Regions from separate parts of the Streptomyces ficellus genome, predicted to be linked through region 1. Evidence: riboswitches for the same ligand, from Rfam matches in the RefSeq annotation. Region 1 holds a riboswitch; each other region holds the start of a gene.
The links. A riboswitch is a leader RNA that binds a small molecule or an ion and turns the genes downstream of it on or off. The one in region 1 is predicted to bind cobalamin.

Region 1 (7,544 bases):
CTTCGCCAGCTCGGCGGCGCGCGCGTAGTCCTCGATCGTCTGCTCGATCTGCGCGTCGGTCAGCTCGTTGGGTACGAAGGGGCTGATCGGCGCCTGGAGCGCGCTGGGCGCGACCAGGTCGGGGTGGTAGGCGTACCGCCCGAAGTGCAGGAGCTGCATCGCGATGCGCCCGCCCGCCGCGTGCACCGCGTCCGTCACGACGCGGTGCGCGGCGGCCTCCTCCTCGGTGGTCAGCTTGGCCCCGCCCTCGTAGGGCCGCCCGGCGTCGTTGGGCGCGATGCCGCCGGTGACGATCAGCCCGACGCCGCCGCGGGCCCGCTCGGCGTAGAAGGCGGCCATGCGCGCGAAGCCGTTCTCGGCCTCCTCCAGCCCCACGTGCATGGAGCCCATGAGCACCCGGTTGGGCAGCGTGGTGAACCCGAGGTCCAGGGGTTCGAGCAGGTGCGGGTACGGGGCCGGGGCCTGGGCCTGGGTCGCAGTCATGGGGGCGCCTCCTCGCGCGATGTCGTCGCCCCAGTTGTAGACGACCACGGAGGCCTTGTGCAACAAGTTGCATAAGGTTCGGCACGTGACCTGCACAACGCGCACGGCAGACCCGCCCTGGCGGTGACGCGTCCTAGCGGTCCGTGACCGCCGCCGCCCACTCCTCCAGCTCCTCCGGGGTGCGCGGGCCCGCCTCCCCGGGGCCCAGCAGGCCCCGGTCGCGGAGCACCCGGGCCACCGCCATTCCCCAGGGGCGGCGCAGCCGGGCGGCGTCCAGGAGCGCCTGGTCGGCGAGGAGCCCGGCCACCGGGCCGGTGCGCAGGCCCTCGGAGGTGAGGACCGCCGCGTCGTCGGCCCAGCGCAGCGCGAGGTCCACGTCGTGGGTGGCCATGACGACCGTCGTTCCGGAGGCGCGCAGCCCGTCCAACACGGCCAGCAGCCGCTCCTGGCCGTGCGGATCGAGCCCCGCGGTCGGCTCGTCGAGGACGAGCACCCGGGGATGCATGGCGACCGCTCCCGCGATCGCGGCCCGCTTGCGCTGGCCGTACGACAGCAGGTGCGTCGGCCGGTCCTCCAGCGCCGCGATGTCCAGCGCCTCCAGCGCCTCGCTCACCCGCTCCCGCACCTCGCGCTCCGTGAGCCCCAGGTTCATCGGCCCGAACGACACGTCCTGGCCCACGGACGCGGCGAACAACTGGTCGTCCGGGTCCTGGACGACCAGCTGCACCGTCGTCCGCAGCCGGGTCAGCCCGGCCCGGTCGTACGACACGTCCCGCCCCTCCAGGCGCAGCCGCCCGCTCACCGGCCGCAGCCCGCCGCTCAGCAGCCGCAGCAGCGTCGTCTTGCCGCTGCCGTTGCGGCCGAGCAGCGCGACGGACCGCCCCGCGGGCACGGCGAAGCCGATGTCCCGCAGCACGGCGGGGCCGTCCTCGTAGGCGTAACCGGCGCCGACGAGTTCCACCACGGCGGAAGCGTTCATGACAGGAACCTCTTCAGGACGAAGGTGAGGGCGACGAGCCCCGCGAGCAGGGCGCCCGTCGCGGCCAGGAACCGCCCGGAGACCGCGGTCCGCGGCACCAGCACCCGCAGGGTGCCGTCGTAGCCGCGGCCGGCCAGCCCCGTCTGGAGCCGCGCGGCACGGTCGAAGGCCCGGACGAAGGCCGTCGCGCCGAGACCAGCGAGGGACCGCCAGGCGGCCGCCCTGCTCGTCAGCCCCAGGCGCGCCGCCTGCGCCTGCCGGACCCGCCGGACCGCGTCCAGCAGGAGGAAGGCGATCCGGTACATCACGAGCGCCACGTCGACGACCGGCGCCGGCACCCCCGCCCGCGCCAGCCGCGGCAGCACGTCGGAGACCGGTGTGGTGAACGCGAACAGCAGCACGCCCAGCGAGGCCGCGGACGTACGCAGCAGCAACTGCCCGGCGTGCAGCGGTCCGTCGGGCGCGAGCGAGACGAAACCGCCCGCCCCGCCCACCTGGAACAGCAGCGGAACCGCCCCCGTCACACAGAAGCCCAGCGGGACGCGCCACGCCCGCCACAGCTGCCGCGCGGCGACCCCGGCCGGGCCGAGCAGCACCACCAGGGCCGCGGCGGCGACCAGCACGGCGCCCGGCCAGGGCGGCAGGCACACGGCCAGTACCGTCAGGCCGAACCCCAGAGCGGCCTTCTCGCACGGATGACGGCGGCGCCAGCGACTGCTGTGCGCCGCCGCGTCGATCGGCAGCACCGGGCGGCTAGGCGGAGGGCTGCCGGTCGCCGGCGCCCGGGGCGTCCGCGCCGTGCGCCTGGTCGTCCCCGGCCTGCTCCCGGGCCCGGGTCTCGCCCTGCCGGCGTCCGCGCCGCAGCCCGAAGTAGTACGCGAGCACACCCGCGCCGATGGCGGCCTGGAGCGCGAACAGGGCCGACTCGACCTCGCCGGACGGCGGCTCGTACAGCGGGCTGAACCACGGCTCGTAGTCCGGCTCCAGCTCGGTGATGGCCGTCTCCGCCTGCGCGTCGGCGCCCGCGAACGGCTCCTCCTTGTGGTCGCCCATGCCCAGCGCGAGCGGGAGGACGGCCAGTGCGACCACGACGAGCAGCAGCAGCGTGTTGATCCTGGCGTTACGGCTCATCGGGCCACGGCCTCCTTCGAGTTCTTCGCCGGCTTCGCCGACAGGACGCCGAGCCGGAGCAGGTCCCCCTTGCTCGACTGCGTCAGCAGGCGCATCACCAGCACGGTGAGCAGGCCCTCGCTGACCGCCAGCGGGATCTGTGTGACCGCGAAGATGCCGCCGAACTTCGCCAGCGCGCCGGCGAAACCGCTGCCCGGGTCGGGGAACGCCAGCGCGAGCTGCACGCTGGTGACGCAGTACGTGGACAGGTCGGCGACGAACGCCCCGAAGAACACGCTCACCATCAGCGGCGCGCCGAAGCGGCGCAGCAGCCAGTACGTGGCGAAGCCCGCCCACGGCCCGGCTATCGCCATGGAGAAGGCGTTGGCGCCCAGGGTGGTCAGGCCGCCGTGGGCCAGCAGCAGGGCCTGGAAGAGGAGCGTGATGGTGCCCAGCACCGCCATGATCGGCGGCCGGAACAGGATGGCCCCGAGCCCCGTGCCGGTCGGGTGCGAGCAACTGCCCGTCACCGAGGGGATCTTCAGCGCGGAGAGGACGAACGTGAAGGCACCGGAGGCGCCGAGGAGGAGGGTCGACTCGGGATTGGCCCTGACCTCACGGGTCAGGGCGCGGACGCCATGGGCGACGAACGGAGCGGCGGCGACGGTCCAGGCGACCGCGTGCGCAGGGGGTAGGTACCCCTCGGCGATATGCATGATGTGGGAGACCCTCTCCAGCACCTCGTGGATGGACAACGCGCCCCGGCCGGTCTCCTGGCTGACGGGATGACAGAGGATGCCGCCGCGGCCCCGCCTTCCCGGACCCGCGGTCTCCCGCGGTGTTCCAGTGGCTTCCCGGAGGGGTGGAGCCGGACTTCCCGATCACAGTGGCGAGGGCCGCACCGGTACCGCACCGGTTTCCCGAACACCAAGGCCCTGCGACAGTAGTGCGTTGACCAGGTACATCACAACCCGCGCGGCGACCGGGAACGTCACACCCGAAACGGGACCGGGCCGGGGCCGGGACCGCGGCCGGGGCCGCCACCGGGCGTCACCGCCCGCACCACCCCGCGCCTCCGGCCGCGCTCCCGGTCGCGCCCTCGTCGTCAGCCCTTGCGGTAGCCGTACGCCTCCGCGGCCGCCGTCGCCACCGCGTCCAGGTCGCCGCCCGCCGAGGCGGTGACCACCGCGGCCACCGCGCCCTCCACGAACGGCGCGTCCACCAGCCGGGTGCCCGGGGGGAGCTCGTCGCCCTCCGCCAGCAGGGCCTTCACCGTCAGGACCGCGCTGCCCAGGTCCACCAGGACGGCCACGCCCGCACCGCCGTCGACCGCCGTCGCCGCCTGCGTGATCAGCTCCGCGCTGGTGCCGAGCCCGCCGTCCGGAGTGCCGCCCGCCGCCGCCACCGGCGCGGTCTCCCCGCCACCGGCGAGACCCCGGGCCAGGTCCGCCACCGAGGACGCGACCCGGGCGCTGTGCGACACCAGCACGATGCCCACCCGCGCGGTCACCGCGCCGCCTCCGCCCCGGCGAGGGCGCCGATCAGCAGGGCGGACGACGTGGCCCCCGGATCCTGGTGCCCGACGCTGCGCTCACCGAGGTAGCTGGCCCTGCCCTTGCGCGCCCGCATCGGAACGGTCGCCAGGGCGCCCCGGTCCGCCGCCTCGGCCGCCGCCGCGAACGACGCGCCGAGCGACTCGGCCAGCGCCTCCACGGCCGGCTCCAGCGCGTCCAGCATCGTCTTGTCCCCGGCCTTCGCCCCGCCGAGCTGCGCCACCGCGGCCACGCCCACCCGCAGCGCCTCGGCCAGCTGCACGGGCGCCACCTCGGCGGCGTCCCCCAGGGCCTTCCCGGTGCGCCGCAGCAGCGTGCCGTACAAGGGCCCCGAAGCACCGCCGACCGTCGAGATCAGCTCCCGCCCCGCGAGCACCAGCACCGCGCCCGGCGTCCCGGCCGGGTCACCCTCCAGGGCCTTGACCACCGCGGCGAATCCCCGCTGGAGGTTGGCCCCGTGGTCGGCGTCCCCGATCGCCGAGTCGAGGTCGGTGAGCCGCCCGGCCTCCCGGTCCACGGCGGCGGCCGCGCCGGTCATCCAGCGCCGGAAGAAGTCCGCGTCGAGCATCACGCGCCTCACACTCCCCATCGCAGGGCGGCCGTCCGCACCGGTGCGTCCCACAGCCGCAGCAGTTCCTCGTCCGCCTGGCACACGGTCACCGAGCACCCCGCCATGTCGAGCGAGGTCACGTAGTTCCCGACGAGCGTACGGGCCACGGTCACGCCCCGCTCGCCCAGCACCCGCTGCACCTCGGCGTTGAACCCGTACAGCTCCAGCAGCGGTGTCGCGCCCATGCCGTTGACCAGCACCAGCACCGGCCCGCTCGGCCTCAGGTCCTCCAGGACGGCGTCCACCGCGACGTCGGCGATCTCCCGCGACGTCATCATGGGCCGCCGCTCCCGGCCCGGCTCGCCGTGGATGCCGATGCCCAGCTCCAGCTCGCCCGGCGGCAGGTCGAACGTCGGGCTGCCCTTCGAGGGGGTGGTGCAGGCGCTCAGCGCCACCCCGAAACTCCGCGAACTCGCGTTCACCCGCCGGGCGATCGCCTCCACCCGCTCCAGGGGCGCGCCCTCCTCGGCGGCCGCACCGGCGATCTTCTCCACGAAGAGCGTCGCGCCGGTCCCGCGCCGCCCCGCCGTGAACGTGCTGTCCGACACGGCCACGTCGTCGTCGACGAGGACCCTGGCGACCTGCACGCCCTCGTCCTCGGCGAGTTCGGCGGCCATCTCGAAGTTCAGCACGTCGCCCGTGTAGTTCTTGACGACGAACAGCACGCCGTGCCCGCTGTCCACGGCGGCGGCCGCCCGCACCATCTGCTCCGGAACGGGCGACGTGAACACCTCACCGGGGCAGGCCGCCGCCAGCATCCCCGGCCCCACGAACCCGGCGTGCAGCGGCTCGTGCCCCGACCCGCCGCCCGACACCAGGGCCACCTTCCCCGCCACGGGCGCGTCCCTCCGTACGACGACCCGCCTCTCCACGTCCACGGTGAGTTCGGGGTGCGCGGCGGCGATCCCGCGCAGCGCGTCGGCGACGACGGTCTCGGGTACGTTGATCAGCATCCTCATGGATACCTCCTGGTGAGTCTGGCAGGCATGGGACCGAGCAGGCTTTTCGCGGGCCAGGATGGGTGAGAGAGACGATTGATCTTGGCGGTTCGCGGCGCCCGGGGGCGGCTCCGCGTGGTACCGAGACCGACCCGTTGGCGTCGTTCCTGACTATCCGTCAGGATGGGCCTGCGCTGCGTCCTCTTTGCGTTTGTGCATGATGGAGCGATTATCGGCGTGGGGATGCGTTCGCGCACCGGTGCGTCGTGGCCGGAAACGGCCGACTCCATGCCGACAGGCTTCAGGTCATGCCTGCGCGCTCGGCGGCGACCGACTGAACGGCGAGTGCCGTGCGGGGATGCGTGCTCGAAAGGCGAGCCACGGATGAGCCCGCAGGGAATACGGTCCGTGGCTGTGGACTTCCGGTGAGGAGTCCGTTGCGGCGTCCTGGGGAAGCGATGCGCGATGGGGATGTCGGGCGGGGCGGCGGACACAGCGGGTATCCGGTACGAGGACCGGTGGACCGCGCGCCCGGAACCCCGCTGCCCGAAGTCGCCGACGGAAAGACCTGGGTTGCTCGCCATCGCCCACCTGGACGCTGTCAGTCCGTACAGCGGTCGCACGGCGGATGCCGTCGAGACCGTTGAAGTGTTCTCGCTCAACTCTCGGTTGCGCCGAACATCAAGGTGCTCTTGGCGGCGCACGAGCGGCGGGATTCCCCGAGGGGGAGCCGACCGAAGCGTCGGTGCGCGACGCACTCACCGTGGGACTCACCGTGGGAACGGTCCCGACAGCCTGAGCCCGAACGCTTCGACCGGCAGGGCACCACCGGCGGTGCCGCGCCCGGTCGGCTCAGCGCCCCACGACGTCCCTCGCTACCCGGCAGCCACGACCGGGCCGGCCGTGACCTGAGGACTGTTGGGGAGCAGCGGCGCGAGGTTGTCCCTGACGAAGTCCGCCGCCTGCCTGATCGAGTCTTCGGCCCCGGAGCGGTCTTCGAAGACGCTGGTGGAGACCATCACTCCGTCCCCGGCGTCCACCCAGTAGTACGCCACGAAGCCGGGGACTCGCCGCAGGACAGGCACGAATCCCTCGTCCACTCGACGTCCGGCCTCGGCCGAGTCAGTCACTCCCTCGTAACGCCGGATCACTGCGTACATGGCTGATCTCCTCGTCGATCCCCAGGGCACCTTGTGCGAAGAGACGTACCCTCGCCGGGCGTCTCCCGCTCGGTGGACCTTCGGAGGTGACCTGGATGGGCGTACCGGCTGTCCGATCCGGAGACCAGCCGGGTCCGTCGCCAGTCCAGCTGACCGGTCGGTACCGCAAGCCGGATTGCGGGACCGGTCGGACGAGGCCACGCCCCGGCGGCCCGCCGTCAGCCGGAGATCTCCTCGACGAGCCCGGCCAGCGCCCGCGCCAGCGCGGCGACGCCCTCGTCCCGGGGCGCCCCCCGCTCGTCCAGGTACAGGTCCCGCCGGATCTCCACCATCAGGGCGCTGACCCGCGGCTCCCGCCCGTAGTACCGCAACGGCATGTACGTTCCGCCGAACGGGCTGTTCAGCCCGGTGCCGCCGAAGCCGCCGAACGCCCGCCGGGCCGCGTCGAGCAGCCCGTCCGGCGTGTGGAAGGAATCGGTGCCGAGGCACACCGGCGGACGCGGCCCGTCGCCGTGCAGCTCGTACGGCAGCACCTTCGCCGGGTACGAGTGGACGTCGACGACCACGACACGCCCCACCGCCGCCAGCCGCTCCGCCACGGCCGCCTCCATCGCCTCGGCGTACGGCCGGAAGTAACGGTCGATCAGTGGCCGTGCGTCGGTGTCGTCCGGACGCAGCACCTCGCGGTGCGTGGTGCGGGTGTAGACCGCG
Region 2 (7,544 bases), 180 kb from region 1:
GCGGCTGGGGATGGGGCTCGGCACGGTCGGTGTGGTCCTGGCGGTGGCGTCGCTGGTGCAGTTCTCGGGCGGGGTCCTCGGTGGTGCGCTGGCCGACCGGATCGGTCTGCGGCGCACGATGCTGTGGGCCCTGGCGGTCCGCACGGCCGGGTTCGGGTGCTTCCTGGCGTGCCTCGTGTGGCCGCCGGTCGCGGTCGTGGCGCTGGTGCTGACGTGCTGCGGCGCCGCGCTCTACCTGCCGGCGAACAAGGCGTACCTGGTGCACGGCGTGGACGAGGAGCGGCGCCCGGTGTTCCTGTCGGCGGGGAACGCGGCGCTCAACGCGGGCATGGCGCTGGGTCCGCTGGTGGCCGGGCCGTTCGTCCTGTCGTCGCCCGGCCCGCTCTTCCTGGTCGTCGTGGTGCTGTTCGCCGTGGTGACGGCGGGGCACGCGCGGCTGCCGGCCGCCGGGGGCGACGGCGTCCCGGCCGCGGGTGCGGCCCGTCAGGGACTGCTGTCCGGGGTGGCGGCGCTGCCGTTCGCGGCCAACGCGCTGGCGTTCTACCTGTACTTCCACTTCCAGCACTTCCTGGCGGTGTACGCCGTGCGGCGGGCGTCGGCGGAGTTCTACAGCGTGGTGCTGCTGCTCTGCTTCGTCCTGGTGATCGTGGTGCAGCCGCTCGCGTCCGGGCTGATCCGCCGGATGCCGTACGCCCTCGCCCTGGCGGCCGGGTTCACCGGGCTCGCCGCGGGGCTCGCGGTGCTGGCGATCGGTACCCGGCCGGCGCTGCTGGCGGGCGGGGCGCTGATCACCCTCGGGGACATCGTCCTGTTCCTGAAGAACGACCTGGAGGCGCTGCGCCGCAGTCCGCGCTCGGACGCGGTGGTCTTCGGCCAGCAGCGGCTGGCCGCGGGGCTCGGGGCGTGTGCCGCCGGCGTGCTGGGCGGGCAGGTGTACGGCCTCGGCGAACGGTCCGGGCACACCGGCTGGTTCTGGCTGCTGGCCGCCGCGCAGTGCCTGCTGCTGCCTCCGCTCCTGCTCACCCTGCGCGGCAGGACCGCCGCGCCCGGCTCCGCCGGCGACGACACGGAAGGAACGACGGCTCCTCATGACGCACACGGGCGGGTTCCAGGACGATGAGTTCTGGACCGAGTTCTACGACTTCCTCTTCTCCGTACAGCGTCACGCGCAGGCGGAGTCGCTCCTCGACACGTCGCCGCTGCTCGCGTTCCCGCCCGGGGCCCGCGTCCTGGACCTGGCGTGCGGCCCGGGGGTGTTCACCGTGCCGCTCGCCCGGCGCGGCTTCCGCGTGACCGGCGTGGACCTGAGCCCGGCCATGCTGGACCGGGCGCGGAAGGCCGCGGCCGACACGGGGGTGTCACCGGAGTACGTCCGGGCCGACGCCCGGGAGTTCACGCGGGCGGGCGCCTTCGACGTGGTGCTGAACATGTTCACCTCCTTCGGCTACTTCGAGGACCCGGCCGACAACGCCCGCGTGCTGCGTGCCATGCGCACGTGTCTCGCCCCGGGCGGCACGCTGGTCCTGGACCTGGCCGGGAAGGAGCTGCTGGCGCGGAAGGTCGAACCGCCGAAGGTCGTCCGGCGCGGCGAGGACCTCCTGGTGCAGACGGACACCGTGCTGGACGACTGGGCGCGGCTGCGCAGCGACTGGGTGCTGGTGCGGGGCGACCGGGTGACGCGGGCGAGCCTGGTGTGGTTCGTCTACAGCGCGGTGGAGCTGCGCGCGATGGCCGAGGAGGCCGGGTTCGGCCGGGTGGAGGTGTTCGGCGGGTTCGACGGCCGGCCCTACGACCAGGACGCCGAACGGCTCGTCCTGCGGGCGGTCCGTGACGCATGACACCACCCCGGGGGCGCACGGCGGTGATCGTGCGCCCTTTCACCCCTTCCCCATATGAACGTAATATCGCCAGGTCATCACCGCGATGGGAGCCAGGAAGCCGGTGCGAGTCCGGCACGGTCCCGCCACTGTGACCAGGACCGCCCCCCATCGACACGCCGCCGCGCTCGCGCGCGGGGCGCGGGGAGGGCGCCCCGGGAGTCAGGACACTGTCCCGTCGCGGGCCCGATCCGAGGAGCGCGGACTCCCCAGGAGGCTTTACGTGTACGACGGCACGCCCCGTCCTGTCTCACCCCCCTCTGTTCCCCGCCGCCGTGCCCTGCGCACCGCGGCCGCCCTCCTCGCCCTGAGCACCGCCCTGGTGGCCGGCTGCTCCGCGGGCGGGGACGGGAAGGGCGCGGCGAAGTCCGCGCCGGCGCCGGCCAAGGGCTTCCCGGTCACCATCGACAACTGCGGTGTCCGCACGACGTACGACGCGCCCCCCGCCCGGGTGGTCACCATCCACCAGCACCCCGCCGAGCTGATGCTGTCCCTCGGTCTGAGGGACCGCATGGTCGGCACCGCGTTCCCCGACTCGGCGGTCCTGCCGCAGCTGCGGAAGGACTTCGGGGCCGTACCCGAACTGGCCAAGAAGGAACCGTCCTTCGAGAAGGTCCTCGACGCCGAACCCGACTTCGTCTACGGCGGCTACGGCAGCGCGTTCGCCGAGGACGAGGGCCGGTCCCGGAAGGCGTTCGCGGACGCCGGCATCGACACGTACCTGAACCGCGAGTACTGCGGCAAGAAGCAGGTGTCGATGAAGGACACCTACGACGAGATCCGCACGATCGGTTCCCTGTTCGGGGTGGCGGAGCGGGCCGACCGGCTGGTGGCCGACCTGCGGGGCCGCGTCGACCGGGCGACCGCGGCGGTGAAGGGCGCGCCCGCGGTACCGGTGTTCGTCTACGACAGCGGCGACAAGGCCGCGTTCACCGCCGGCGGCAAGAGCCTGGGCACCGAGATCATCCGGCTCGCGGGCGGACGCAACGTCTTCGACGACCTCGACGAGGTGTTCGGCGACGTGTCGTGGGAACAGGTCGTCGCGCGCAAGCCCGAGGTCATCGCCATCTACGACTACGCGGGCGCCGGCAGCGTCGAGCAGAAGAAGAGGTTCCTGCTCTCGCAGCCCGCCCTCGCGGACGTGCCGGCCGTGAGGAACAAGCGGTTCGTCGTCCTGCCGCTGACCGCGACCCTGGTGGGCGTCCGCCCGCCGCACGCGGTCGAGGACCTGGCGCGCGCCCTGCACCCCGAGAAGTTCCGGTGACGGGCGCGGCGCCCGCCAGTCCGCCGACCGCTCCCGCCTCCCGCCCCGCCGCTCCCGGCCCCGCCCGGAAGGACGGGGGCGCGGCGGGGTCCCGCCGGGCGCCCTTCGTCACGGCCCTGGGAATCCTCGGCGTCCTGCTCCTGGTGTCCATGACCGCGGGCATGGCCATCGGCTCGGTCGCCGCGCCGCCCGGCGAGGTGTGGGGCATCGTGACGCACGCGCTGGGCGCCGACTGGTCGGAGCCGGTCTGGTCACGGGCGCGCGAGACGATCGTCCTGGACGTGCGGGCGCCGCGCGTCCTGCTCGGGGCGGTGACCGGCGCGGGGCTCGCCGTGGTGGGCACCGCCATGCAGGCCCTGGTGCGCAACCCGCTCGCGGAGCCGTACCTGCTGGGTGTGTCGTCCGGTGCCTCCCTGGGCGCGGTCGCGGTGATCGTCTTCGGGGTGAGCGTGTTCGGGCCCCTGTCGCTGTCGGTCGCCGCGTTCATCGGGGCGCTGGTGACGCTCCTGCTCGTCTACATGACCGCGCGGACGGGCGGGCGGATCACGTCGGTGCGCCTGGTGCTGTCCGGTGTGGCGTTCGCCGCCGTGCTCACGGCGGTGATGGACATGCTGCTGCTGACCAGCGACCGCGGCAACGAGGCACGGGCGGTCCTCGCCTGGACGCTCGGCGGGCTCGGCGGTGTGCAGTGGGGCACCCTGTGGCTGCCCGGCGCCGCCGTGCTGCTCGGGGTGGGCGTCCTGCTCGTCCAGGCCCGGAACCTGAACCTGCTGCTGGCGGGCGAGGAGGCCGCCACGACGATGGGGCTGGACGTGGCGCGTTTCCGGGCCCGGATGTTCGTCCTGCTGTCCCTGGTGACCGGTGTGCTGGTCGCGGCCGCCGGGCCGATCGGATTCGTGGGGCTGATCATGCCGCACATCGTCCGGCTGTTCGTGGGCGGCGACCACCGGCGGGTGCTGCCGACGGCCGCGCTCGCCGGGGCGGTGTTCCTGATCTGGGCCGACGTCGCCGCGCGTACGGTCGCCGCGCCCATGGAGATACCCGTCGGCGTCCTGACCGCCCTGTGCGGCGGGCCGTTCTTCCTGTGGCTGATGCGCAGGGACGCCCGGCGGAACCCGGACGGAGGAGTGGGATGACCGCGACCGAGCTCGTGATCGAGGGCGTCACGCTCAGCGCCGGCGCCCGCCGTCTCGTCCGGGACGTCTCCCTGACCGCCCGCCCCGGCGAGGTGATCGGGCTGGTCGGTCCCAACGGCAGCGGCAAGTCCAGCCTCCTGCGCGCCGTCTACCGGGTCCTGCGCCCCGACACCGGGCAGGTCCGCGTCGACGGCGCCGACGCCTGGGCGCTGCCCCCGCGCCGGCTGGCCCGGACCCTGGCCGCCGTGGTGCAGGAGACGGGCGCCGACTTCGACCTGACGGTGCGGGAGGTCGTCGCCATGGGCCGTACCCCGCACAAGCGGCTCCTCGACGGCGACACCGCAAAGGACGCCCGGCTGATCTCCCGGGCCCTGGAGGCGGTGGACGCCGCCGGGCTCGCCGACCGCGCCTTCGACCGGCTCTCCGGGGGCGAGCGCCAGCGCGTGCTGATCGCCCGCGCCCTCAGCCAGCAACCGTCGCTGCTGGTGCTGGACGAGCCGACCAACCACCTTGACGTACGGCACCAGCTGGAGGTCCTCGGCCACCTGCGGGCGCTGCCCGCGACCGTGCTGGTGGCGCTGCACGACCTCAACCTCGCCGCGTACTACTGCGACCGGTTGTACGTCCTGCGGGACGGCGCGGTCACGGCCTCCGGCCCGCCGGGCGAGGTGCTCACCCCGCTGCTGCTGGCCGAGGTGTACGGGGTGGCGGCCGAGGTGTCGGTCCATCCGCGCACCGGCGCGCCCCAGGTCACCTTCCTGCCCGGTGGGACGGCCGGGGCGGTCGTGGCAGGGGCGGATCACTCCGGCTCGTGATGGTGGGGTGTCGTGGCGGGCGGCGCGGCGGGCCGGGGCCTGCCGCCGTCGTGCCCGGACAGCACCACCGCGAGGAGTCCCACGACCACCGCGACGGCGGCGAGCCGCCCGGCGGCCCGGGCCGTCCAGCCCGCGACGGCCGCGCCCCGCCCGCCGCCGGGCGCGCCCAGCCGCTCGGACCGCCGGGCGGGCCGGACCAGGCGCAGCACGAGCAGGACGGCCACGGGCAGCTGGAGCAGCCACAGCGCGGTGCGCGGCCACTCGCCGTACCAGACGTTGGTGCCGTACAGCAGCGTGTGCCAGACGCTCAGGACGTACACGAGGATCACGAACCGGTGCACCCGCCGCCAGGTGCCGGCGCCAATGCGGTGCCGGACGTAGAACAGCAGCCCGAGCGGGACGGCGAGGTAGAGGGCGCCCTGGCCGAGGGGGATGGCAAGCCTGCCGGTGCCCGAGTCGTACCAGCCGGGTACGAAGGTGTCGGCGAACGCGGACCACAGCCGTGACGCCCAGGGCAGCGCGACCTCGTACCGCACCAGCTCGGCCGCGAACATCAGGGCGTGCGCGAACATCAGGGCCATGGTGGTGAGGCTCGTGGTGCGGTGCCAGCGCTCCAGACGGGGGCGGGACACCGGGAGGCGTCCGGGTCCCGGCCCGGACAGCAGCAGGCCGAGCATGACGGTGCCATACGCCCACAACAGGCCGGACCAGCCGAAGGCCTGGCTGAGCAGGTACATCCAGAAGGTGTCGGGGTCGTCCATGAACGGCATGACCGCGACGGTCGCCGATGCGCCGGACCGCATCCGGACGTACAGGAACACGAACACGGCGAGGGTGACCCCCACGGCGGCCGCGGCGTCGGGCAGCGCGGCCCGCAGGTCCGTACGCAGGTCCGCACGCGGCCGTACCCGTCCGCCCGGGCGCTCCTCCACCGCTGCCACGGGACGCGCGTCCTCGTGATCCGGCGTCACTTCCCGCTGCATGCACGGCCTTTCGGGTTGCGCTCACCGGCGTGCTCACCGGTGACACCAGTGTGACGTGCGGGGCGGCCGGTGCCGAGACGGCATTCGGCCAGTCGTCACGCCGGCCCGGGGACACGGTCAGCGACACGCCCGCGCGGGCGGCGGGGCGGGGCACGGGTGAGTGCTACTACAGGTCGATGGACAAGGGTGAAGGGCACACGGACGTCCCGGCCGCCGGGCAGCAGGTCCCCCGGCACAGGATGCTCGCACTGACCGACGGCGTCGTCGCCATCGCCATGACGCTGCTGGTCCTGGACATCCAACTGCCCGACGACCTGAGCGGGACCGCGCTGCGCAGGGCCCTCGACGACGTGCAGTCCCAGGTGGGCGCCTTCCTGCTGAGCGCCGTGGTGATCGCGATGTTCTGGCGCGCCCACCACGCCACGCTGCGGACCGCGGAGTGGCTCGACACGCGCCTGTTCTGGCTGAACGTGGTCTTCCTGGTGCTGGTGTCCCTGATGCCGTTCCCCACCCGCGTCCTGGAGGACTACGCCCACCTTCCGGTGGGGCCGGGACTGTACGGGGCCGTCATCGGCCTGGGCGCGCTGGTGCTGTACGCGATGCAGGTGCACATCGCCCGCACGCCGCCCTACCGGACCGACCTGCGCCCGCCGCTGCCCGCGCAGGCGTTCGTGTTCCTGCTCTCGGTGGCCATCGCCCCGTTCTCGCCGCAGGCGGCCATCTACAGCTGGGTGGCCTCCGTACCGCTGTCCGTCCTCGCCCACCGGCACGCCGCCCGGCCCCGCGACGGTGCGCCGCGCCGCACCTGAGCCCGGCCGCACCTGACGTCGGCCGCACCGGGCGGAACGCGTGGTGGGGGCCGCCTTCCGGGGTACACGCCCCTCCACGCGACCGCCACGGCGGGCGCCTGCGCGTCGCGGCGGGAGCGGGAGCGGGAGCGGGACAATGGTGGAGGGGAACGCGGTGGAAGGAGACCGGGTCGTGGACGAGTCGGAGTCGGAGAAGGATCTGCTGGCCGGGCTCAGCGTGGACGACAGCCGGCCGGAACGGCCCCTCCTCTACGACGGGGACGGCCGGCCGATCCGCACCTGGCAGGAGAACTACCCGTACACGCGCAAGGTGCGCCGGGCGGAGTACGAGCGGGTCAAGCGCACCCTCCAGATCGAGCTGCTGAAGCTCCAGCGCTGGGTCAGGGAGACGGACACCCGGCTGGTCGTGATCTGCGAGGGCCGGGACGCCGCGGGGAAGGGCGGGACGATCCAGCGGTTCACCGAGCGGCTCAACCCGCGCGGCGCCCGGGTCGTCGCCCTGGACAAGCCGTCCGCCAGGGAAGCCGGGCAGTGGTACTTCCAGCGCTACGTCGCCCACCTCCCCGGCCCCGGCGAGATCGTGTTCTTCGACCGGTCCTGGTACAACCGCGCCGGCGTCGAGAAGGTGATGGGCTTCTGCACGGACGAGGAGTACGAGCT
Region 3 (7,544 bases), 6.3 Mb from region 1:
GGCCGCCCCACTGCGAGGCGATGCCGAAGCCGATGAAGAAGTACAGCAGGTAGAGGGCCGCCTGGTTCGGCGAGGAGCTGAGCGAGACCTGCGCGTACACCGAGGCGAAGAAGAAGACGGGTACGAACGCCAGCATCGAGAAGAACAGCACCAGGATGTCGACGGTGAACGCCTTGTCGCGGAAGACCTCCAGCCGCACCAGCGGGTGTTCCCTCCCCAGTTCGTACCGGCAGAACAGGACCAGGACGACCAGGCCCCCGGCGATGCACGCCCAGGTGGCGACGCTGCTCCAGCCCCAGGCGGAGGCCTGCATCAGGCCCAGCACGCTCAGGGCCATGCCGCCGCACACCAGGAGCGCGCCCACCAGGTCGAGCCGTTCGGGGCGGCGGGTGTTCGGGAGGTGGGCCATCGCCGTCAGGACCAGGGCGGCGATCGCCACCGGGACGTTCACCCAGAAGACGGCCCGCCAGGTCCAGTCGGTCAGCCAGCCGCCGAGGAGCGGGCCCACCGCCGTGAGGGCGCCGGACAGGCCGAAGAACAGGGCGAGCGCCCGGCCGCGCTTCTCGACGGGGAACACGGTGATGACGACGGCCAGGGCCGCCGGGAACATCAGTGCGGCGCCGAAGCCCTGGGTGGCACGGAAGATGATCAGCCAGGCCTGGGCGAAGTCGCCGGCGGGCACGCAGCCGCAGAGCACCGACGAGATCACGAACACCAGGGTGCCGGTGAGCAGGATCAGCCGGTGCCCGAACAGGTCGGCGATGCGGCCGCCGAGGGCGAAGAACGCGGCGAGGGACAGCAGATAGGCGTTGACCACCCACTGCATGCCGGACGACGACAGACCCAGCTCGTCGATGATGTTGGGCGCGGCGATGCTCACGATCGTCTGGTCGATGAACGTCATCGACACGGCGAACAGGGTCGCCGCCAGCGCCAGTGACTGGCTGGGCGCCTTCACCCCGACGGCGGAACGCTCCTCCGCCGGCCCGCGCGCACCCTGGTGATCACTCATGGTCCACATGGTCACCCGGTCCCCGGCACCCCGCACGCCGAGCCGAGGCGGGCCGGGCCGGACCGGGCCGGGTCGAGCGGGACCGGGTCGCGGTGGACCTCGGCGCGGTGAAGAGGCAGCATCGAAGGGTGACCGGGCCGCACGAGGGAGGGGTTGCGCATGGGCAGCCAGGAAGTCGTCGCCGGCCTGCCCCAGGTCGTGTCCCGGGTCGCGTCCGGCGACAAGGAGGCGTTCGCCACGCTCTACGACGCCGTCGCCGCGCCGGTCTTCGGTCTGGTGCTGAGGGTGGTCAGGGACGCGGCGCAGTCCGAGGAGGTGGCGCAGGACGTCATGGTGGAGGTGTGGCGTACCGCGGCGCGCTTCTCGCCCGAACGGGGAAGCGTCATGACGTGGGTGATGACGATGGCTCACCGCCGCGCGGTGGACCGGGTGCGCGCCGAACGGGCGGCCGCGGAGCGTGAGCGGCGCGACGCGCGGCGGGCCCTGATGCCGGCGTACGACGAGGTCGGCGAGGAGGTGGCGGCGCGGCTGGAGAGCGAGGAGGTGCGCCGGTGCCTTCAGTCGCTGACCGAGGTCCAGCGGCAGGCCGTCGCCCTCGCCTACTACGCGGGCTACACCCACCGTGAGCTCGCCGCGTCGCTGTCGGCACCGCTGGGCACGGTCAAGACCCGGCTGAGGGACGGTCTGCTCCGCCTCCGGGACTGCATGGGGGTGAGGGCATGAGCGACGAGCATCCGCACCTCGCGACCGGTGCGTACGCGCTGGACGCGCTCCCCGACGACGAGCGGGCGGCCTTCGCACGTCATCTGGAGGGATGCCCGGCGTGCGCGCGGGAGGTGCGCGAGCTGACGGCCACCGCGGCGCTGCTGGGGTCGGCCGTCGCGTCCGCCCCGCCCGCCGGGATGAAGGAGGCGGTACTGGCGGGCATCGAGGGCGTACGGCAGTCCCCGTCGCCCGGCGGGCCGCCACCCGGTGCCGCCGCCCGGCTCGTCTCGGGCAGCAGGCGCGCCGTCGGCGGGCTGGTCCTCGCGGCGTGCCTGGTGGTGCTGGCGGGCTTCGGCGGGGTGGCGGCGTGGCAGTGGCAGGAGGCGCGGAACGCCCAGGAGCAGGCGCGGCAGGCCAGGGCGGAGACGGACCGGCTGGTCGCCGTCCTGGCGGCGCCGGACGCCCGTACGGTCACGGGAACCGTCGAGGGCGGCACGAGGGCGACGGTGGTCGTGGCCCGTTCCGAGAACAGCGCGGTCTTCGTGGCGTCCGGTCTGCCGGAGCTGCCGGGTGACCGGACGTACCAGCTGTGGTTCGACGAGGACGGCGCCATGCGCCCGGCCGGCCTGGTGGGGCGGGACGGCGCGTCGCTGATGGAGGGGGACGTGGACGGCGCCACCGGGGTCGGTGTGACGGTCGAGCCCTCCGGTGGTTCCCCGCGGCCCACGACCGCGCCCCTGATGGAGATGACGCTGCCCGCGTGACGGGCGCCGGGAAGGGGGCGCCCAGGGGCTGGACGCCCGGTTCCGGTGCGCCGGCGCGCGTCAGGCCTTCGGCATGAGCACGGTGTCGATGACGTAGACGGTGGCGTTGGCGGTGGCGATGTTGCCGCACACCACGTTCGCCGTGCCGTTGACCTTGTAGGACTCGCCCGAGCCGGAGGTCGTGAGGGTGCTCTTCTCCAGGGTCGGGAAGGTGCCGTTCTCCATCTGCTGCGGGGTGAGCTTCTGGCCGACGACGTGGTAGGTGAGGATCTTCGTCAGCGCGGCCTTGTCGTTGAGGACCTTGTCGAGCTGTGCCTTCGGGATCTTCTCGAACGCCTCGTTCGTCGGGGCGAACACGGTGATGTCGCGGGCGTCGTTCAGCGTGCCGGCCAGTCCGGCCTTCTGGACGGCGGTGACCAGGGTGGACAGCGCCGGGGTGTTCGAGGCGGCGGTGGCGACCGGCTGCTTCGCCATCTCCGCCAGGCTGCCGGGGCCCTCCGCGGGCACGGACGCGCAGGCCGGGCCGAACGGGTCATCCGCCCTCGTGTCGCCCACCGCGCTGGTGGCGGACCAGCCGGCCAGCCCCAGGGGCAGGACGGCGGCGACGGCCACGGCTCCGGCGGTACGGCGGATCGGGATCGTCTTCATCGCTTCATCCTTGGTGTGAGAGGTCCTGCGCGGGTGACCGCCCGGGCCGGTGGCCGCCCGTCGCGGGGACGGGGTTCCATCGCTTCACACCTGTACTTCGGAGCCGGGACCGGAATGGATTGGTCCCCGTTCCGCACGGCGATGGCGGGCCGGTCAGGCTCGGGGCCCCTTGGAGGTGAGGACGCAGTCTCCGCAGTAACCGGCCCCGCGGACGCGGTAGTAGAGGCAGCAGCTGCGGCGGCGGTACGTGAGGGGCTGGGCGGTGAACGCGCCCGCGCCGGCCAGCGGCTCGCGCTCCAGCAGGGCGGTGGCGAGCGGGACCGGTGGGTGCGGGGCGCCGGGGGCGTGGGCGAGCAGCACCCGGACGGCGCCGATGAGGGCGGAGGCGGCGTTGCCGCGCAGGGCGTGCGGGGAGACGCCGTAGTGCCGGCGTACGGCGTCGGCCAGCGGCAGCAGGTTGCGGACGACCACGGCCTCGTGCAGGCCGTCGGCCAGGCCGTCCGGGGCGGCGGCCGTGGTGGTGGCTTCGGGGAGCCAGAGGTCGATGGGGCCCGATTCGGGCGTCCGCCACCACAGCCGGCCGGGCGCGAGGTCGGGTACGCGCCCGGTGAGGGAGGCCGTCGCCAGGCCGATCGACCACAGGCGGGCGGCGGTCCCGATGTGCAGGGTGGAGGCGGCCACCCGCCGCTGGCCGGTGCCGAGCCGCCGCGCCACGGCCTCGACGTACCGGTCCAGCACCTCGTGGTCCCCGTACAGCTCGGAGAGCGGCCGGTAGCGGGAGGCGTCCGGCCGGGGGCCGTGGGACACCGCGAAGTAGGGGCCGATGGCGGACACGCGGGCGAAGACGTCGGTGGTCACCATGTGCGTACCGCCCGGGTCAGTGCGTGGAAGGCAGCGGGGCGCACGACGCCGTCGCCGACGGGCCGTGGTCCGTCGCCGCCCGCGGACGCCGGCAGGCCGTCACGCGTACGAGGGCACACGGGTGCCACCGTCCTCTCTCGGGGAAGTCCGCCCCGGTCCATCGAGGTGCGACGGCGTGAGTCTCCTGACTCGGGATCGACGCTCCCCCGGCCTTCCCGCCCCTCTACGGGGCCGTGGCCATGGCGGGTTCGCTCCCCCTGCACAGTGGCGGTACCGTGCCGGAATCTCACCGGCTTCCTCGTTCCGCCGTCGCTGGTCGGACCGCAGCATCCCAGACCGTGACCCGGCGCGCCAGCGCGTCTCCGTAGTACGAGGCGCCCGCGATGATCAAGGGCTGGCGAAGAGGGCAAGGTCACAGCCGTGCCCTCTGCTGCTCCTTTGGGCATGTGCCCTAGCATCCGAGCATGACGGTCCTGCCTGATGACGGGCTCTCGCTGGCCGCCGATTTCCCTGCCGCGACCCACGAGCAATGGCAGCGCCTGGTTGAGGGCGTGCTGCGCAAGTCGGGCAAGGAAGCCGAAGGCACAGCAGCCGAAGACGCATTGTCCACCGCGCTGGAGGACGGGCTGCGCACGCGCCCCCTCTATACGGCGCACGACACCGCCCCCGAGCCCGGTTTCCCCGGTTTCGCCCCGTTCGTACGGGGTGGCCGGGCGACCGGGAACACCGCGGGCGGCTGGGACCTGCGCCAGCGGTACACCGTGGCGGCGGGCGACGCCGTGCTCGGCGACCTGGAGAACGGCGTCACGTCGCTCTGGCTCGTCGTCGGTGAGGGCGGCCTGCCGGTGTCGTCGATCGAGCGTGTCCTCGACGGCGTCCACCTCGACCTGGCGCCCGTCGTCCTCGACGCCGGACGCGACGTCCAGGACGCCGCGGACGCGCTGCTGCGGCTGTACGAGCGGCGGGGCGTCGACCGCGGCGCGGCGCGCGGCGGCCTCGGCGCCGACCCGCTGGGGTACGAGGCCCGCACGGGCCGGCCCTGCGACATCACGCCCACCACGGACCTGGCGCACCGGTGCGCCGAGGGCTACCCGGGCCTGCGGGCCCTGACGGTGGACGCGCTGCCGTACCACGAGGCCGGCGGTTCGGCCGCGCAGGAGCTGGGCGCCTCGCTCGCCACCGGCGTCGCCTACCTGCGCGAACTGACCGGGGCGGGGCTGCCGGTGGAGCGGGCGTGCGCCCAGCTGGAGTTCCGGTACGCGGCCACCGCCGACCAGTTCCTGACGATCGCGAAGTTGCGCGCCGCGCGCCGCCTGTGGGCGCGCGTGGCAGAGGTGTGCGGAGCGGTCGGCGCCGGTGCGCAGGTCCAGCACGCGGTGACCTCGCCCGTGATGATGTCGCGCCGCGACCCGTGGGTGAACATGCTGCGGACGACCATCGCGACCCTGGGCGCGGGTGTCGGCGGCGCCGACGCCGTCACGGTCCTCCCCTTCGACCACGCCCTGGGGCTGCCGGACGCCTTCGCCCGGCGCATCGCCCGCAACACCTCGACGATCCTCATAGAGGAATCGCACCTGTCCCGGGTCATCGACCCGGCCGGCGGGTCCTGGTACGTGGAGCGCCTGACCGACGAACTGGCGCACGCGGGCTGGGAGTTCTTCCAGTGGATCGAGCGGAACGGCGGCCAGGCCACGGCCCTGCGCTCGGGCCGGCTCGGCCAGGAGCTGGCGGACACCTGGGCGGCGCGCGGCGCGAAGCTGGCCAAGCGGCGCGAACCCATCACCGGCGTCAGCGAGTTCCCGCACCTGGCGGAGCGGGCCGTGGAGCGCGAACCGGCGCCCGAGGGCCCGGCCGGCGGGCTGCCCCGCGTGCGGCGCGACGAGGCGTTCGAGGCGCTGCGCGCCCGCTCCGACGCCCACCTCGCCGCCACCGGCGCCCGGCCCCGTGTCTTCCTGGCGACGCTCGGCCCCGCCGCGGCGCACTCCGCGCGCGCCACGTTCGCGTCCAACCTGTTCCAGGCGGGCGGCATCGAGCCCGTGTCGGACGGCACCTTCGAGGACAGCGGCGCCACCGAGGCCTGCCTGTGCTCCAGCGACGCCCTGTACGAGGAGCGGGCGGCGGCGACCGCCGCGGCCCTCAAGGCGGCCGGGGCCCGGCACGTGTTCCTGGCGGGCCGCCCGGGCCCGTGGGACGCGGACGTCGACGGCCACGTCTTCGCGGGCTGCGACGCCGTCGCCGTACTCTCCGCCACCCTCGACCGCATGGGAGTGTCCTGATGGGAATCCCCGACTTCTCCGGCATCGACCTCGGGGCGCCCCACACGGACGGCGGCGCCGGCGAGTGGCGGGCGGCCGTGCGGGAGGCGACCGGCGCCGCGCCGGACGACCTGCTGTGGGAGACCCCCGAAGGCATCCCGGTCAAGCCGCTGTACACCGGGCAGGACCTGGAGGGCCTCGACTTCCTGGGCACCTACCCGGGCGTCGCGCCGTACCTGCGCGGCCCGTACCCGACCATGTACGTCAACCAGCCGTGGACGATCCGCCAGTACGCGGGGTTCTCCACCGCCGAGGAGTCCAACGCCTTCTACCGGCGCAACCTGGCGGCCGGCCAGAAGGGCCTGTCGGTCGCCTTCGACCTGCCGACCCACCGCGGCTACGACAGCGACCACCCGCGGGTGACCGGTGACGTCGGCATGGCGGGCGTGGCGATCGACTCCATCCTGGACATGCGGCAGCTGTTCGACGGCATCCCGCTGGACCGGATGACGGTGTCGATGACGATGAACGGCGCCGTGCTGCCGGTGCTCGCGCTCTACATCGTGGCGGCCGAGGAGCAGGGCGTGCCGGCCGAGAAGCTGGCGGGGACCATCCAGAACGACATCCTCAAGGAGTTCATGGTCCGCAACACCTACATCTACCCGCCGAAGCCGTCGATGCGGATCATCTCCGACATCTTCGCCTTCACCTCGCAGCGCATGCCCCGCTACAACTCCATCTCCATCTCCGGGTACCACATCCAGGAGGCGGGCGCGACGGCCGACCTGGAGCTGGCGTACACGCTCGCGGACGGTGTGGAGTACATCCGCGCGGGCCGGGAGGCGGGGCTGGACGTGGACGCGTTCGCACCGCGGCTGTCGTTCTTCTGGGCCATCGGCATGAACTTCTTCATGGAGGTCGCCAAGCTGCGGGCGGCCCGGCTGCTGTGGGCCAAGCTGGTGCGCCAGTTCGACCCGAAGAACACCAAGTCGCTGTCGCTGCGCACCCATTCGCAGACCTCCGGCTGGTCGCTGACCGCGCAGGACGTGTTCAACAACGTCACCCGCACCTGTGTGGAGGCGATGGCCGCCACCCAGGGGCACACCCAGTCGCTGCACACCAACGCACTGGACGAGGCGCTGGCACTGCCCACCGACTTCTCGGCGCGCATCGCCCGCAACACGCAGCTGCTGCTCCAGCAGGAGTCGGGCACCACCCGGGTCATCGACCCGTGGGGCGGCAGCGCGTACGTGGAGAAGCTGACGTACGACCTCGCCCGGCGGGCCTGGCAGCACATCC
Region 4 (7,544 bases), 3.3 Mb from region 1:
GGGAACCGGGCCAGGACCTCGCCCGATCCGTCGGCGAGGGACAGGCACAGGTCGTCGAGCTCGCCGAAGTTCGACCCGTCGTACCGGCTCGCGGCGATGACGATCCGCGTGACGTGCGGCGGGACGGCGTCCAGGTCGAAGCTGATCCGGTCCTCACTGCCGTCGGTGGTGGGCGTCTTGCCGAGGAGCTGGACGCTGCCGTCCTCGGCGACCGGGTGGTTGTAGAAGTAGAAGTCGCTGTCGCTGCGCACCTTCCCGGTCCCGTCCAGCAGGAGTACGGAAACGTCGGCGTCGCCCTCTCCGGTGGTGCTGCTCCAGCCCAGGCTCACGGTGACGGAGGCGATGTCCTCACCCAGCGCCGCCAGGCCGATGTTGGCGCCCTTGACCATCGTGTGCATGCGGCCCCCCTGATGCACAGCCGCATCGGGACGCACCCCGGCAGCCGGAAAACAGTGTGTGGTGCGTCACACATGTGCCGTTTCCGGAACCTTAGCGTCCAGAGCGGGTCGTCCGTGGAGAACCGTCGAAAGTGGAGGCCCGGACGTGACGCCCGGTGAACCCGCAGGTGGTGGCGGGGCGCGCCGTTCGGTTCCCGGTCCGAACAACTCGGCTGGTTCGGTACCCCGTTGAGGAGAGCCTTGTCACCATCACAGGCACATCAGGCGGCGTACGCGCCGTACTCCGGTACGTCCGCGCGCCGACCCCCCATGTACGTGTGAGAGGTACGAAGACATGAAGACGAACCGCGCCAGGCGGTACGGCGGGCGGCTGCTGGCCGTGACGATGGTGGCCTGTGGGGCCACGGTGGCCGGGGCGCTCCCCGCGTCCGCCGCCGACCAGCCGACGAAGCCGGAGCTCATGGCGGACTGCGCCTCGGGCCTCGGCAAGTGCTCCTTCAACGAGCCGAAGCTGGGCGAGGCGTACCTCGGTGCGTTCCACCAGGTCTCCGACTCGCTGTTCAACTGCTCCAGCTCGGACGCCACCCAGAGCATGACGTGGACCGACACCGTCGGCTCCACCGATTCGCTGGGTGGTTCCGTGACCGCGGGGGGCAACATCGCGGGCATCATCGACCTGAGCGTGACGGCGACTTACAGCCATACGTGGACGAGCACCCACGCCGAGAGCAGCTCGCTGAACATGACGGTCAAGCCGGGCGAGGTGGGCTGGATCTCGCGGGCGCAGGTGATGCAGAAGGTCTCCGGCACCTGGCAGACCCACTACGACAGCCCCAAGTGGGGTCACTACTACTGGTTCTTCCCGGACACGATCACCGGCCCGGCGAAGAACGGCACCGACGGCAGGAGCAACGCGGTGGTCGTGAAGAGCCGCCCGATGACCGCCGCGGAGAAGAAGTCCTGCTCCGCCGACGCGAGCCACAGGAACCGGGCCTTCGTCCAGCAGCGCTGACGAACGCTCTCCGCACGGGCCGGTGGCACCACCGGCCCGTGCGGGGCTCGCTCACACCTCCGGGTACCGCCGGGGCGTCCAGGCCACCGTGGTGCCCCCGTCCCCGCCCCGCCGGACCGCCCGGGTCTGGGACGAGCCGACGAGCAGCAGGGTCCGCATGTCGACCTCCGCCGGGTCGAGGTCCACGAGCGCCAGGACGCGCACCGACTCCTCCGGGCCGCCCACGTCCCGGGCGACCACCACCGGGGTGTCCGGGGCGCGGTGCTCCAGGAGCAGTTCCCGGGCCTTGGCGACCTGCCAGGTGCGGCTGGCGGAGCCCGGGTTGTACAGGGCGAGGACCAGGTCGGCGGCGGCCGCGGCGGCCAGCCGCCCGGCGATGACGTCCCAGGGCTTGAGCCGGTCCGACAGGGAGATCGTCGCGTAGTCGTGGCCCAGCGGGGCGCCCGCCTTCGCGGCGGCGGCGTTCGCGGCGGTCACGCCCGGCAGGACGCGGACCGGGACGTCCGTGTACGGGTCCTGGGAGGCGGCCTCCAGGACCGCCGTGGCCATGGCGAACACCCCGGGGTCGCCGCCCGACACCACCGCGACGCGGCGTCCCCGCCGGGCGAGGTCCAGGGCGAACTCGGCGCGCTCCGACTCGACCTTGTTGTCCGAGCCGTGCCGCTCCTGCCCGGGGCGCACCGGCACGCGGTCCAGGTAGGTGGTGTAGCCGACCAGGTCGGTCGCCGAGGCGAGCGCGCCGCGCGTCTCGGGCGTCAGCCACAGGGGGCCCGCCGGGCCGGTGCCGACGACCAGGACCTCGCCCCGCGCGGGCGCGGCCGGGCCGGAGTCGACGCGCGACGGGAGCACCGCCACGGAGAAGTAGGGGACCGACTCCGGGTCGACGTCCGCGAGGGCGCCCGTGCGTTCGCCAGCCATCGTGGCCCGCTCCACGTAGTGCGCGTCGTCCAGCCGCCCGGCCCGCTCCAGGGCGCGCCGCACCGCCGGGAACGTACGGCCCAGCTTCATCACGACCGCCGAGTCCGTCGCCGCCAGACGGGCCGTCAGCTCCTCCTCGGGCAGCGTGCCGGGGATGACCGTCAGGACCTCCTCGGCCTCGCACAGCGGCTTGCCCAGGCGGGCCGCCGACGCGCTCACCGAGGTGACTCCCGGGATGACCTGCGTGTCGTACCGGTGCGCCAGCCGCTTGTGCATGTGCTGGTAGGAGCCGTAGAACAGCGGGTCGCCCTCGGCGAGGACGGCGACCGTGCGGCCCGCGTCCAGGTGGGCCGCGAGCCGCGCCGACGCCTCCTCGTAGAAGTCGTCCAGCGCGCCCCGGTAGCCGCCCGGGTGGTCGGTGGTCTCCACCGTCAGCGGGTACATCAGCCGCTCTTCGAGGTGGTCCTCGCGGATGTGCTCCGCCGCGATGGAGCGCGCGATGGACCGGCCGTGGCGGGCGCAGTGGTACGCGATCACGTCGGCCGACGCGATGGCCCTGACCGCCGCGAGGGTCATCAGCTCCGGGTCGCCGGGGCCGAGCCCCACGCCGTACAGCTTGCCGCTCATGCCTGGATCTCCGCCTCGTGCGCGATCGCGTTGACCGCCGCCGCCGCCATGGCGCTGCCGCCCCGCCGGCCGCGCACCACCAGGTGCTCCAGGCCCGGGAACGCCGCCAGCGCGTCCTTGGACTCGGCCGCCCCGATGAACCCGACCGGTATGCCGATCACCGCCGCGGGGCGCGGCGCGCCCGCCTCGATCATCTCCAGCAGCCGGAAGAGGGCCGTGGGCGCGTTGCCCACCGCGACGACCGCGCCGTCGAGCCGGTCGCGCCACAGCTCCAGCGCGGCCGCGCTGCGCGTGGTGCCCAGTTCGGCGGCGAGGTCCGGGACGGACGGGTCGGACAGCGTGCACACCACGTCGTTGTCCGCGGGCAGCCGCTTGCGGGTGATGCCGCTGGCGACCATCCGCGCGTCGCACAGGACCGGCGCGCCGGCGCGCAGCGCCTCGCGGGCGCGGGCCACGACGTCCGGCGTGTACGCCAGGTCGCGGACGAGGTCGACCATGCCGCAGGCGTGGATCATGCGCACGGCGACCTGGCCGACGTCGGCCGGCAGGTCCGCGAGGTCCGCCTCCGCGCGGATCGTGGCAAAGGACTGGCGGTAGATCTCCGCGCCGTCCTTCTCGTAGTCGAACACTCTGCTCTCGCTCATCTCGTCGGTCCTTGTACGGTCATCTGGTACGCGCCTTCGCCGGTCGCCACCATGTCGGTCCACGCCCCCTGCGGGTGGCCGCAGCGGCGGGCGCACCCCGACCAGTGGACGGGCAGCGCGCCCTCGCGGGGCCGGGCGTCCGCCCGTACGTCGGACAGGGACTTGGCGCAGCCGGGGCGCCCGGTGCAGGCGGTGACGCCGATCCACGGCGAGTCGGTACGGGTGAGGAACCCGGCCCCGTCGAGGGCCCGCAGCCGCTCCTGGGCCGCCGCCCGGCCGGCGAGGCCCGGCAGGACGAACCCGCGCCAGGGGGTGACCCGCACCTCCCGGGCGGGCAGCAGCGCCCGCAGCTGCGCCGACGTCACCCGGCCCAGGCGGGCCAGCACGGACACCGTGTGGTCGCCGGCCAGTCCGGGCGCGGGTGGCCCGCTCGTCGCGCACACGTAGTCCGGTACGGGCTCCGCCGGGACGGCCGCCCGCCGCAGGTGTCCCGTCACGTCCAGGTCCTGCCCCGCGGGCAGCTCCCGCACCCGCCACGCACCGGTGCCCGCCTCCCGCGCGGCCGCGAGGAACGCCTCCGCCGCCGCGAGCGCGGCGCGGGGCGCGTCGGGGGCGGGCACCCGCCAGGTCCGGCCGGCGACGTGGAGCAGGGCACTTCCGCCGTCCCTCTCTGCGAGCAACGTCACATCGGCGGCGAGGGCCGCCACGTCGCCCCGGCCGTCGTCGACGGCGAACAGGAAGCGGCCCGAGAGTTCCGTGGTCCAGTCCTCGCCGCACAGCAGCTCGTCCAGCCGCCGGGCCCGGTCCATCACGGCGGGGCCGGCGAGCGGCGAGACGACCATGTTCCGTACCCGCTCGTGCCGTTCGGAGGCGGGCAGCAGCCCGGCGTCCCGCAGCAGCCCGGCGAGGTCCTGCCCGCAACCCTCGCCGAGGCCCCGCAGTTCGACGTTGCCCCGGGAGGTGAGGGAGAGGTGACCGTCGCCCAGCCGGTCGGCCGCGTCCGCCAGCACATAGAGCTGATGGGGCGTCAGGACGCCGGTGGGCAGCCGGAGTCGGGCCAGGGAGCCGTCGTCCGCCCGGTGCAGCCGCAGCGCACCCGGGCAGGCGTCACCACGGTCCCGGACCCGGTCCTGTATGTGAGCTTCACCCCGGTCCGCGGGGTTTGACGAGCTGGGCGGCATGGCGGCGAGCATACGCGCAGCCTCTACTATGCAGACGGCACAGGGTCCCAGGGCCCTAGGGAGGAAGCCCGGTGAGATTCCGGCGCGGTCCCGCCACTGTGAGTCCGTCCCGCGCGGACGAGTCAGGAACTCCCGCCGTCCCACGACCACCCGGGGCGCGGACACCCCGAGGAAGGCCTGCGCACGCCATGACGCACGCGACCACGCCCGAGGCGACGCCCGCCACGACGATCCTCCTCCTGTCGCACTCCGACACGGACCTGCTCAGCGCACGCGCGGCCGGCGGCCCCGTCGCGTACCGCTTCGCCAACCCCTCCCGCCTGCCGGTGGACGACCTGCCCGCCCTGCTCGACGGCGCGGACCTCGTCGTCGTACGCCTCCTCGGCGGCATCCGCGCCTGGGAGGAGGGCCTGGACGCGCTGCGCGCCGCCGGGAAGCCGCTCGTCGTCCTCACCGGCGAGCAGGCACCCGACGCGCAGCTGATGGAGACCTCCACCGTCCCGATCGGCATCGCGGCCGAGGCGCACGCCTACCTCGCCCACGGCGGCCCGGACAACCTCGAACACCTCGCCCGGTTCCTCTCCGACACCGTGCTGCTCACCGGCCACGGCTTCGAGCCGCCCGCCGCCGCCCCCACCTGGGGCCCCCTGGAGCGCACCCCGCGCGCCACCACCGGCCCCACGATCGCGGTGCTCTACTACCGCGCCCACCACATGAGCGGCAACACCGCCTTCGTCTCCGCCCTCTGCGACGCCGTCGAGGACGCCGGCGGCCAGGCCCTCCCGCTGTACGTGGCGTCCCTGCGCGCCCCCGAGCCGGAGCTCCTCGACACCCTGCGCACCGCCGACGCCGTCGTCACCACCGTCCTCGCCGCCGGCGGCACCAAGCCCGCCGAGGCCCAGGCGGGCGGCGACGAGGAGGCCTGGGACGCGGGCGCGCTCGCCGCCCTCGACGTCCCCGTCCTCCAGGCGCTGTGCCTGACCGGCTCCCGCTCCGCGTGGGAGGAGAATGACGAGGGCCTCTCGCCGCTCGACGCCGCCAGCCAGGTCGCCGTCCCCGAGTTCGACGGCCGCCTGATCACCGTCCCGTTCTCCTTCAAGGAGATCGACGCCGACGGCCTGCCCGCCTACGTCGCCGACCCCGAGCGCGCGGCCCGCGTCGCCGGGATCGCCGTACGCCACGCCCGCCTGCGCCACATCCCGAACGCCGGGAAGAAGCTGGCGCTGGTCCTCTCCGCGTACCCCACCAAGCACTCCCGCATCGGCAACGCCGTCGGCCTCGACACCCCCGCCTCCGCCGTCGCCCTGCTGCGCAGGCTGCGCGACGAGGGCTACGACTTCGGCGACGAGGACGTGCCGGGCCTCGCGTCCGGCGACGGTGACGAGCTGATCTACGCGCTGATCGAGGCCGGCGGCCACGACCAGGACTGGCTCACCGAGGAGCAGCTCGCCAAGAACCCGGTCCGCATCCCCGCCGCCGACTACAAGCGCTGGTACGCCGCCCTCCCGCAGGAGCTGCGCGACCAGGTCGAGCAGCACTGGGGCCCGCCGCCCGGCGAGATGTTCCTCGACCGCTCCGCCAACCCCGAGGGCGACATCGTGCTCGCCGCCCTGCGCCGCGGGAACCTGCTGATCCTCATCCAGCCGCCGCGCGGCTTCGGCGAGAACCCGATCGCGATCTACCACGACCCCGACCTGCCGCCCTCGCACCACTACCTGGCCGCCTACCGCTGGATCGGTACGCCGGAGGCCGACGGCGGCTTCGGCGCCGACGCCATGGTCCACCTCGGCAAGCACGGCAACCTGGAGTGGCTGCCCGGCAAGAACGCCGGCCTGTCCGCCGCCTGCGGCCCCGACGCCGCCCTCGGCGACATCCCGCTCGTCTACCCGTTCCTCGTCAACGACCCCGGCGAGGGCACCCAGGCCAAGCGGCGCGTCCACGCCACCCTCGTCGACCACTTGGTGCCGCCGATGGCGCGCGCCGAGTCGTACGGCGACATCACGCGCCTGGAGCAGCTGCTCGACGAGTACGCGCAGATCTCCTCCATGGACCCCTCCAAGCTCCCCGCGATCCGCGCCCAGATCTGGACCCTCATCCAGGCCGCCAAGCTCGACCACGACCTGGGCATGGAGGACCGCCCGGACGACGACGGGTTCGACGACTTCCTGCTCCACGTCGACGGCTGGCTCTGCGAGGTCAAGGACGCCCAGATCCGCGACGGCCTGCACGTCCTCGGCGGCGCCCCCACCGGCCCCGAGCGGGTCAACCTGGTCCTGTCCATCCTCCGCGCCCGCCAGATCTGGGGCGGTACGCAGTCCCTGCCCGGCCTGCGCGAGGCCCTCGGCCTGGACGAGTCCGCCGCCACCCGCACAGGCGCCGACGAGGCGGAGGCGAAGGCCCGCGCCCTGGTCGAGGCGATGGAGGCCGCCGACTGGAACCCGGCCGCCGTCGCGTCGGTCGCCGAGGGCCACGACCCGGCCGTCGCCGCGATCCTCGACTTCGCCGCCCGCCAGGTCGTCCCGCGCCTCGCCGCCACCACCGACGAACTGGACCACGCCGTCCACGCCCTGAACGGCGGCTTCGTCCCGGCCGGGCCCTCCGGCTCGCCGCTGCGCGGCCTGGTCAACGTCCTGCCGACCGGCCGCAACTTCTACTCCGTCGACCCCAAGGCCGTGCCCTCCCGCCTCGCCTGGGAGACCGGCCAGGCCCTCGCCGACTCCCTCCTGGAGCGGTACCGCGCCGACAACGGGGAGTGGCCCACCTC

Region 2: it holds a riboswitch for cobalamin, as region 1 does, so the genes downstream of both, EIZ62_RS29825 (ABC transporter substrate-binding protein) here and EIZ62_RS30575 (energy-coupling factor ABC transporter permease) in region 1, are expected to answer to the same signal.
Region 3: it holds a riboswitch for cobalamin, as region 1 does, so the genes downstream of both, EIZ62_RS02455 ((2Fe-2S)-binding protein) here and EIZ62_RS30575 (energy-coupling factor ABC transporter permease) in region 1, are expected to answer to the same signal.
Region 4: it holds a riboswitch for cobalamin, as region 1 does, so the genes downstream of both, cobN (cobaltochelatase subunit CobN) here and EIZ62_RS30575 (energy-coupling factor ABC transporter permease) in region 1, are expected to answer to the same signal.

What each region holds. Positions count from the first base shown of each region.
Region 1 covers NZ_CP034279.1:6,804,630-6,812,173, forward strand. The annotation lists gene EIZ62_RS30555 (NADPH-dependent 2,4-dienoyl-CoA reductase) at 1-483, opposite strand, end outside; gene EIZ62_RS30560 (energy-coupling factor ABC transporter ATP-binding protein) at 617-1,462, opposite strand; gene cbiQ (cobalt ECF transporter T component CbiQ) at 1,459-2,208, opposite strand; gene EIZ62_RS30570 (energy-coupling factor ABC transporter substrate-binding protein) at 2,216-2,593, opposite strand; gene EIZ62_RS30575 (energy-coupling factor ABC transporter permease) at 2,590-3,288, opposite strand; cobalamin riboswitch at 3,319-3,519, opposite strand; gene dhaM (dihydroxyacetone kinase phosphoryl donor subunit DhaM) at 3,678-4,082, opposite strand; gene dhaL (dihydroxyacetone kinase subunit DhaL) at 4,079-4,693, opposite strand; gene dhaK (dihydroxyacetone kinase subunit DhaK) at 4,702-5,694, opposite strand; gene EIZ62_RS30595 (antibiotic biosynthesis monooxygenase family protein) at 6,549-6,833, opposite strand; gene EIZ62_RS30600 (N-formylglutamate amidohydrolase) at 7,052-7,544, opposite strand, start outside.
Region 2 covers NZ_CP034279.1:6,625,176-6,632,719, reverse strand. The annotation lists gene EIZ62_RS29835 (MFS transporter) at 1-1,120, shown strand, start outside; gene EIZ62_RS29830 (class I SAM-dependent methyltransferase) at 1,089-1,838, shown strand; cobalamin riboswitch at 1,893-2,070, shown strand; gene EIZ62_RS29825 (ABC transporter substrate-binding protein) at 2,101-3,141, shown strand; gene EIZ62_RS29820 (FecCD family ABC transporter permease) at 3,138-4,277, shown strand; gene EIZ62_RS29815 (ABC transporter ATP-binding protein) at 4,274-5,092, shown strand; gene EIZ62_RS29810 (ferric reductase-like transmembrane domain-containing protein) at 5,077-6,075, opposite strand; gene EIZ62_RS29805 (TMEM175 family protein) at 6,252-6,884, shown strand; gene ppk2 (polyphosphate kinase 2) at 7,021-7,544, shown strand, end outside.
Region 3 covers NZ_CP034279.1:551,177-558,720, forward strand. The annotation lists gene EIZ62_RS02435 (MFS transporter) at 1-1,012, opposite strand, end outside; gene sigK (ECF RNA polymerase sigma factor SigK) at 1,172-1,735, shown strand; gene EIZ62_RS02445 (anti-sigma factor) at 1,732-2,481, shown strand; gene EIZ62_RS02450 (fasciclin domain-containing protein) at 2,542-3,129, opposite strand; gene EIZ62_RS02455 ((2Fe-2S)-binding protein) at 3,283-3,990, opposite strand; cobalamin riboswitch at 4,146-4,331, opposite strand; gene EIZ62_RS02460 (methylmalonyl-CoA mutase subunit beta) at 4,455-6,266, shown strand; gene scpA (methylmalonyl-CoA mutase) at 6,266-7,544, shown strand, end outside.
Region 4 covers NZ_CP034279.1:3,488,487-3,496,030, reverse strand. The annotation lists gene EIZ62_RS15480 (TerD family protein) at 1-398, opposite strand, end outside; gene EIZ62_RS15475 (hypothetical protein) at 733-1,410, shown strand; gene EIZ62_RS15470 (precorrin-2 C(20)-methyltransferase) at 1,462-2,955, opposite strand; gene EIZ62_RS15465 (precorrin-8X methylmutase) at 2,952-3,599, opposite strand; gene EIZ62_RS15460 (cobalamin biosynthesis protein CobG) at 3,596-4,780, opposite strand; cobalamin riboswitch at 4,806-4,927, shown strand; gene cobN (cobaltochelatase subunit CobN) at 4,969-7,544, shown strand, end outside.